2 regions of the Streptomyces sp. NPDC001985 genome follow, and region 2 is predicted to be linked to the other one. Evidence: predicted binding sites of a transcription regulator. Region 2 holds the regulator's gene; the other holds the start of a gene.
The links. The regulator HspR, encoded in region 2, represses chaperone genes until heat shock. The targets are predictions, from matches to a motif close to TTGAGNNNNNNNNNCTCAA.
Positions count from the first base shown of each region.

Region 1: the regulator HspR is predicted to act here: its motif matches at 1,791-1,809, upstream of lon (endopeptidase La).

Region 1 is NZ_JBEOYB010000021.1:27,465-31,877, forward strand. It holds gene ABT122_RS12080 (ABC transporter ATP-binding protein) at 1-139, opposite strand, end outside; gene ABT122_RS12085 (zf-HC2 domain-containing protein) at 136-1,002, opposite strand; gene ABT122_RS12090 (RNA polymerase sigma factor) at 1,080-1,685, opposite strand; gene lon (endopeptidase La) at 1,832-4,243, shown strand.
Region 2 is NZ_JBEOYB010000023.1:29,052-33,464, forward strand. It holds gene grpE (nucleotide exchange factor GrpE) at 1-201, shown strand, start outside; gene dnaJ (molecular chaperone DnaJ) at 241-1,437, shown strand; gene ABT122_RS12895 (heat shock protein transcriptional repressor HspR) at 1,439-1,891, shown strand; gene ABT122_RS12900 (helix-turn-helix transcriptional regulator) at 2,278-3,261, opposite strand; gene ABT122_RS12905 ((2Fe-2S)-binding protein) at 3,657-3,977, shown strand; gene ABT122_RS12910 (pyridoxamine 5'-phosphate oxidase family protein) at 4,130-4,413, opposite strand, start outside.

The DNA of each region.
Region 1 (4,413 bases), on a different contig from region 2:
GGATCAGCGAGGTCTTGCCGGCGCCGTTCGGGCCGAGGAGCCCGTGCACCCCCCGGCCGAATTCCAGCGCGACCGCGTCGAGCGCGACCGTTCTGCGGTGCCGGACGGTCAGCCCGTCCACTCTCACCGGCGTACTCACACTCGCTCCAGGTGGTCGAAGGATGAACGGCGTACGGCGAGCAGCGCCCCGCACACCACGGCCGCCGCCGCGAAGCCGCCCTGGGTGGCCGGGCCGGAGACATGGCGGGCCAGCTCGGCCCCCAGCTCTCCCGGCATGGCGCCCTGCGCGGTGGACAGGATCAGCGCGCTCCAGCCGCCGGCCAGCACGGAGGCCGCGACCCGGCAGCCGATCCAGGAGCCCAGGGCCAGCGCGGCCAGGGTCAGCGCGAGCCCCGGCAGCAGCCAGGCCCCCGGGCCCGGTGCCCCGGAGCCGCCCGGGGAGCGGGGCAGCAGCGCCCCGGCAGCGGTCAGCAGCGGGACGCTCACCACCAGCACCGCCGCCGTGCGGGTCAGCAGCAGCCGCAGCCCCCCGGAGGGGGTGGCGGCGGTGATCTCGTACAGGGGGTCGGCGTGTCTGCCGTACGACAGCGCCACCCCGGCGGGCGGGAGCGCGGGCGAGAGCGCCAGCAGCAGCGGTCCCGTGCCGTCGAAGCCTGCTCCGTACGCCAGGAGGAGCGCGCCCGCGATCACCAGCGCCAGCGCCAGCAGCCAGGAGCCGCGCAGCGCGGGCCCCGCCGCCCACATCACCCGCGCGGCCCGGCCCACCCCGGCGGGGCGCGGTGCCGGTACGGGCCGGGGGCGCGGGGCCGTCTCGGCCAGGACGGCCTCCCGGACCAGGCCGAGCACGGGACCGGCGGCGCCCGCGCGCACCGCGCCGGAGACCCGGGCGGCGCACGGCCCGCACTTCTCGACGTGCGTCTCCAGCGACCAGGCGTCGGGCTCGGTCACCGTGCCCCGCGCGTACTCCCCGGCGAGGCGCTCGCTCACATGCCAGCCGCCCATGCCGCCCGTGCCCTTCGTGCCGCTCGTTCCCTTCGTGCCGCCCGTGTCGTTCGTACCGCTCATGCCGTTCGTACCGCTCATGCCGTGCCTCCCAGCGGGCCGGTCTCCGGGGCGAGCAGGTCCAGTGCGGCGCGCAGTTCGCGCCGGGCCCGCAGGGCGCGGGTCTTGACGGTGCCCTCGGGTATCCCCAGCACCCGGGCGGCCTCGCGGGTGGTCAGCCCGTCGATGACGGTGGCGCGCAGGACCTCGCGCAGCTCCGGGGAGATCCGGTCGAGCGCGGCGCCCACATCCCCGTACTCCAGACCGGCGAGCACCCGGTCCTCCGCCGACGGCACGCTCGGTGACCACGCGGGTCCGGGGCGCGGGCGGCCGGCCCTCGCGTGTGCCCGCTGGGCGTCGACCAGCCGGCGGGCGGCGATCACCCAGAGCCAGCCGCCCGCCTCGCCGCCCCGGTGGGAGGCGGCGGAGCGCCAGACGGTGACGAAGGTGTCCTGGAGCACCTCGCGCACGGTCTCCGGGTCGGGGCAGCGGCGGGCGAGCCGGGCGTGCAGCCAGCCCGCGTGGCGGTCGTAGAGCGCGGCGAGCGCGTCGGCGTCACCCCGGGTGACGGCGCGGAGCAGCGCCGCGTCGTCCCGCGCGCCGTCGGCCTCGGTGTCTCCCCTCGCGGGGCGGGTCCATCTCACACCCCTCTATCGCGCGCGGAGGTGCGTCCGGTTCTCGGCCGGCCCGCTCCGGGGTGATCGCTCACAGCGAACACGGGGACGGGAACATCCGGGCGGCCCCGTGCATTGAGTCCACATAGCTCAACTTCACTGCCTAAGGGGAGATCATGGCTGCTGAGTCCCAGACCGTCACACCGCTCACCCTGCCCGTGCTGCCCCTCGACGACGAGGTCGTGCTGCCCGGAATGGTGGTGCCGCTCGACCTGACCGACACCGAGGTGCGGGCCGCGGTGGAGGCCGCGCAGGCGCTCCACCCCACCGGTGGCAGCAAGCCGCAGGTGCTGCTTGTTCCGCGAGTGGACGGGAACTACGCGGCGATCGGCGTGCTCGGCAGCGTCGAGCAGGTCGGACGGCTCTCCGACGGCGACCCCGGCGCGCTCATCAGGGGCGTCGGCCGGGTGCGCATCGGCGCGGGCACCACCGGACCCGGAGCGGCGCTCTGGGTCGAGGGCACCAGGATCGACGAATCCGTCCCCGCCCCGCTGCCCGGGCAGCTCACCGAGCTGGTCACCGAGTACAAGGCCCTGGCCACCGACTGGCTCAAGCGCCGCGGCGCCTGGCAGGTCGTGGACCGGGTGCAGCAGATCGACGATGTGTCCCAGCTCGCGGACAACGCGGGTTACTCGCCGTTCCTGAGCACCGCCCAGAAGATCGCGCTCCTGGAGACCGCCGACCCGGTCGCCCGGCTCAGGCTCGCCACCGAGCAGATCCGCGAGCACCTCGCGGAGCAGGATGTCGCCGAGTCCATCGCCAAGGACGTCCAGGAGGGCGTCGACAAGCAGCAGCGCGAGTTCCTGCTGCGGCGCCAGCTCGACGCGGTCCGCAAGGAGCTGCGCGAGCTGAACGGCGAGGCGGAGGGCGAGGAGTCCGACGACTACCGGGCCCGGGTCGAGGCCGCCGATCTGCCCCCGCGTGTGCGCGAGGCCGCGCTCAAGGAGGTCGAGAAGCTGGAGCGCTCCAGTGACCAGAGCCCCGAGGGCTCCTGGATTCGCACCTGGCTCGACACCGTTCTCGAACTGCCGTGGAACGAGCGCACCGAGGACGCGTACGACATCCAGGGCGCGAAGACCGTCCTCGACGCCGAGCACGCGGGCCTGGAGGATGTGAAGGAGCGCATCACCGAGTACCTCGCGGTGCGCAAGCGCCGCACCGACCGGGGGCTCGGCGTGGTCGGCGGGCGGCGCGGCGGCGCGGTGCTCGCGCTCGTGGGCCCGCCCGGGGTGGGCAAGACCAGCCTCGGCGAGAGCGTCGCGCACGCGATGGGGCGGAAGTTCGTCCGGGTCGCGCTCGGCGGTGTCCGGGACGAGGCGGAGATCCGCGGCCACCGGCGCACCTACGTCGGAGCGCTGCCGGGCCGGATCGTCCGGGCGGTCAAGGAGGCCGGGTCGATGAACCCGGTGGTGCTGCTGGACGAGATCGACAAGGTCGGCTCGGACTTCCGGGGCGACCCGGCGGCGGCCCTCCTCGAAGTGCTGGACCCGGCGCAGAACCACACCTTCCGCGACCACTACCTGGAGGTCGAGCTCGATCTGAGCGATGTGGTCTTCCTGGCGACGGCGAATGTGCTGGAGGCCATTCCGGAGGCGCTGCTCGACCGGATGGAGCTGGTGCGGCTGGACGGCTACACCGAGGACGAGAAGGTCGTCATCGCCCGGGACCACCTGCTCCCGCGCCAGCTGGAGCGGGCGGGGCTGGAGAGCGGGGAGGTCGTTCTGGAGGACGCGGCGCTGCGGCGGCTCGCGGGGGAGTACACCCGTGAGGCGGGCGTCCGCAATCTGGAGCGCTCCATCGCCAGGCTGCTGCGCAAGGTGGCGGCCCAGCACGAGCTGGGCGACCGGGAGCTGCCGTTCACGATCGGAGCGGAGGAGCTGCGCCCGCTGATCGGCCGGCCGCACCATGTGCCCGAGTCCGCGCAGGACCCGGCCGAGCGCCGGACCGCGGTGCCCGGGGTGGCCACGGGGCTGGCGGTCACCGGGGCGGGCGGCGATGTGCTCTTCGTGGAGGCGTCGCTGGCCGATCCGGAGACGGGCGCGTCGGGGCTGACCCTCACGGGGCAGCTCGGCGATGTGATGAAGGAGTCGGCGCGGATCGCGCTGAGCTTCCTGCGGTCGCACGGTGCGGAAGCGGAGCTTCCGGTGGCGGATCTCAAGGACCGGGGTGTGCACATCCACTTCCCGGCGGGCGCGGTGCCGAAGGACGGGCCGAGCGCGGGGATCACGATGACGACGGCGCTGGCGTCGCTGCTGTCGGGGCGGCCGGTGCGGACGGATGTGGCGATGACGGGGGAGGTGTCGCTGACGGGGAGGGTGCTGCCGATCGGCGGGCTGAAGCAGAAGTTGCTGGCGGCGCACCGGGCGGGGATCACCACGGTGGTGATTCCGAAGCGGAACGAGGCGGATCTGGATGATGTTCCCGCGGAGATCCTCGATGGGCTGGAGGTTCATCCGGTGACCGATGTCCGCCAGGTCCTCTCCATCGCCCTGACCCCGGCGGCCCTCCCGATCCCGGCGGCGGCCTGACCCCGACGGCCCCGGGGGCCCGCGCCGTGCGGGCCTCCCGGGGTGCGGGGTCCGTCCTCAAGCGCCGGACGGGCTGGGTGTGTCCGGTGCGGGTTTCCCGGGGTGCGGGGTCTGTTCTCAAGCGCCGGACGGGCTGGGTGTGTCCGGTGTGGGTGTCCCGGGGTGCGGGG
Region 2 (4,413 bases):
GAGGCGCTGATGCACAGTTACGCCCCGGATGTCACCGAGACCACATGCGTCGCGGTGCTCCAGCCGGGGTATCGCATCGGCGAGCGGACCATCAGGCCCGCCCGGGTCGCGGTGGCCGAGCCCCAGCCGGGGGCGGCGCCCGCGTCCGGCAAGGACGACGCGGCGAACGACGAGGAGAGCGGTGGCCCGGAAGAGGGCTGACGCGCGACGGACAGGAACCGTCCGGAAGGAGGGACGTCGATGAGCACGAAGGACTTCGTCGAGAAGGACTACTACAAGGTTCTCGGCGTCCCCAAGGACGCCACCGAGGCCGAGATCAAGAAGGCGTACCGGAAACTCGCCCGCGAGTACCACCCGGACGCCAACAAGGGTGACACCAAGGCCGAGGAGCGCTTCAAGTCGATCTCCGAGGCGAACGACATCCTCGGTGACCCCAAGCGGCGCAAGGAGTACGACGACGCCCGCGCCCTCTTCGGCAACGGCGGCTTCCGGGCCGGCCCCGGGGGCGCTCCCGGGGGCGGCTCCTTCAACTTCGACCTGGGCGACCTCTTCGGAGGCGCCCAGGGCGGGGCCCAGGGCGGCCCCGGGGCCGGCGGCTTCGGCGGCGGTCTCGGCGATGTGTTCGGCGGACTGTTCAACCGCGGCGCCGGTACGGCCGGCCCGCGCACCCAGGCCCGGCGCGGCCAGGACATCGAGTCCGAGGTGACGCTCAGCTTCACCGAGGCGGTCGACGGGGCCACGGTCCCGCTGCGGATGTCCAGTTCGGCGGCGTGCAAGGCCTGCGCGGGCACCGGAGACAAGAACGGCACCCCCAGGGTGTGCCCGACCTGTGTCGGCACCGGACAGGTCTCGCGCGGCGGCAGCGGCTCCTTCTCGCTCACCGACCCGTGTGTGGACTGCAAGGGCCGGGGCCTGATCGCCCAGGACCCCTGCGAGGTCTGCAAGGGCAGCGGGCGCGCCCGTTCCTCGCGCACCATGCAGGTCAGGATTCCGCCGGGCGTCTCCGACGGCCAGCGCATCCGGCTCCGCGGCAAGGGCGCCCCCGGCGAGCGGGGCGGCCAGGCCGGTGATCTGTATGTGGTGGTCCATGTCGGCGACCACCCGGTCTTCGGCCGCAAGGGCGACAACCTCACCGTCACCGTGCCGGTCTCCTACCCGGAGGCGGTGCTCGGCGGCGAGGTGAAGGTGCCCACCCTGGGCGGCCCCCCGGTCACCCTGAAGCTGCCCGCCGGCACACCGGGCGGCCGGACCATGCGCGCCCGCGGCAAGGGAGCGGTCCGCAAGGACGGCACCCGGGGTGACCTGCTGGTCACCGTCGAGGTCGCGGTTCCCGAGGAGCTGAGCGACAAGGCGAAGGAAGCGCTGGAGGCCTACCGCGAAGCCACCGCGGAGGAGGACCCGCGGGCCGAGCTGTTCCAGGCCGCGAAGGGAGCATGACATGGACGGAAGGCGCCGCAATCCCTACGAGCTGACCGAAGAGTCGCCGGTGTATGTCATTTCGGTGGCGGCTCAGCTCTCCGGTCTGCATCCGCAAACGTTGCGGCAGTACGACCGGCTGGGTCTGGTCTCGCCCGGCCGCACCCCCGGCCGGGGGCGGCGCTACTCCGCCCGGGACATCGAGCTGCTGCGCACCGTCCAGCAGTTGTCCCAGGACGAGGGCATCAACCTCGCCGGGATCAAGCGCATCATCGAGCTGGAGAACCAGGTCGCCGCGCTCCAGGCGCGGGTGGCCGAGCTGTCGTCCGCCGTGGAGAACGCGGCGGTGGCGATCCAGCAGCGCGAGGCCCAGGTGCACGCCTCCTACCGGCGCGATCTCGTGCCGTACCAGGATGTGCAGCAGGCGAGCGCGCTGGTGGTGTGGCGCCCCAAGCGGCCCGGGTCCGGGGACTGACCGGCCGGCCCGGGGGCCGGCGGCCCGCGCGGGTCCCGGCCGCCCCGGAGACCGGCCGCCGGTCCCGGCCGGGGTCCCGGCGGTTCTGCCCGGCGTCCGCGCCGGTCCCGGTGCCCGGCCTCCGGTCTCCCTGGCCGGAAGGTTTCGCAGGGTCCGAGCGGCTCCGCGGCGGATGAACCGCCCTGGGGGCCGCTCGGCCGCGTACCGCCCCCGTCCGGCCCCCCGGCGGCGCCCCGGGGCGGACAGGCTGTCAGGCGGCCCGTAAGGGGCTCCCACGGCCCCCGCCATCGACATCGCCCCCGGTGCGTCCGCACCGGGGGCGATGGTTTTTGGCCTTTCCGCCCCGCCCGGCCCCTCGGGGCCGGGCGGGCGCACCGCACGGGGCGTCAGGAGTCGTGCTCCAGGAGCTTCGACTGCGCGATCAGATACCCCAGCTGGGTGCGGCTGCCGCTGCCCAGCGACGACCCCAGCTTGGCGATATGGGCCCGGCAGGTCCGGACATTCATCCCGAGCCGACGGGCGATGGCCTCATCCACATGCCCCTCCACCAGCAGTTTCGCGATGGATCGCTGCACCCCGGTGATGCCGTCCAGGTCCGGTCCGTAGCTCACCGGCTCCTCCCAGGGCAGTCCGTGCAGCCAGAACTGCTCGAAGACCCCGACGAGATACTCCACGATCCCCTTGTGCCGCAGCTCCAGCGCCGAGAGCCGGTCGCTGCTCGCCGGGATGAAGGCGACCCTGCGGTCCACGATGATCAGCCGGTCGATTATCTCCTCCAGCGTCCGCACCTCCACCCCGGAGGGCCCGACCTGCTCCATATAGGCGAGCGTCGCCGGGTGGTGCCTGGCGGTGTGCTGGTAGAGCGTCCGCATCCGCACACCCCGCTCGATCAGCGGTTCCACCCTGCGCAGCGCCTTCTCCAGGATGTGCGGCTGCCGGCCGCTGCCCGGCTGGACGGTGAGCAGTTCCTCGGTGCAGTCGGCGGTGACCTGGTCGAGGGTCGAGTTGATGCGGTTGAGGCCCTCCAGGACGGTTACGCCCTGGGGAGCGGTGGAATTCTGAGCGGTGAACGCCATGAATGGCTCAAGAGCGTCGGTCAGAGCCACCGTTCGGCGTCGGCGCTCTTGGATCTCCCGCTCAATGGGGTGTATCAGCTGTGTCAGCGCGGTGGTCGGCGGCACCGGACGGAGCCACTGCGCGTCGTCGGGGTCCGGGTGCAGCAGGGCGAGATCGAAGAGGCAGGGTGTGGGTTCCGCTTCCGACCGGGCGATTCGACCGGTACGAAGAGCGGTGATGTACAGACTTTTCCCAGCCTCGCACAACTCGCCGTCTGCATGAGGGTGTCCGAATTCGCCCTCGTTCGACGTCATATGCACCCCCTCAGGCTCCTGCATTACAGGAACATGATGCCTGCCGTCGCTGGTGCAAGCGTTCGGAGTGAGACATCGTCTTATGCGCGGGGGAGGAGGAATGATCAAAAGAGGTGGAGATCACCCATGTCTAGGACGCTACGTGCTCTTTGTGCTCTTGCCATAGCGGCTGCCGCGCTCGGCGTGGGAGCCTCCGGTGAGCCCTCCTGGGGTAGCTCTCCTGCCGACAAGGTGGCGGGGACCCAGGGTGAGCCTTCATGGGGATTCAACGGAGAGCCTTCGTGGGGTTCCGCCCCCACGGAGACGATCGCCGCCGGACTGGGTGAGCCCTCCTGGGGCGACGCGCCGACCGGCGAACCCTCCTGGGGAGTCCCTCCGACCAGCAGCACCGAAGCATGACCGTTCCACCGGACGACCGGGTCTTCCGGCGTGAGATGGCGACGGCCTACCGCTCGGGGTGGCATTTCATCGACCTCGTCACGGCAATCCCCCACCGTGGCGACTCGTTGATGGTCACTCTGTTCGGCGAGCCCATCGTCGTCGCCCGTGAAGAGGACGAGGACGTCCGTGCCTATCGGTGCCTTCGCCGGCCCCGTGGCGCTCCGCAGCCCGTACGGTGCGCGATCCGCTACGGAATGATTTTCGTGAACCTCGACCAGCGTGACCACCAGCTGGCCGAGCCCGACACCACCACCGCCACCCCCCGCAGTGCTTGAGCGATTCCCCCGTCGTACCAAATCGCTCAGGCGCTTCCCCCACACAGCGGCGTCATCGCGGACCTGAAACGCGATGGCGCCGCTGTGCTTTTCCCGGCGCGGCCAGGCCAGGCCGGTACGGGACCGGGGCCGCTTCACGGAACCCGGGCCGCTCAGGCGCGTGAGATGCCGGCCCCCCGGCCGAGCGCCCGCTCCACCGTGATCTCGACGACCACCCGGTCCGGGTTGGGCGCGGGCATCCGCTCGTACCGCTCCGCATAGCGGCGCACCGCGTCCGCCACCCGCTCCTCGTCGGTGTGCACCCGGGCGCGGCCCTCCAGCGTCGCCCAGCGCCCCCGGTCCACCTGGCAGACCGCCACCCGCGCCCCGCCCTCCCGCTCCGCGCGGAGGATGTGGGCGACCTTCCGGCTGCCCTTGTTGGTGATCACCCGCGCGA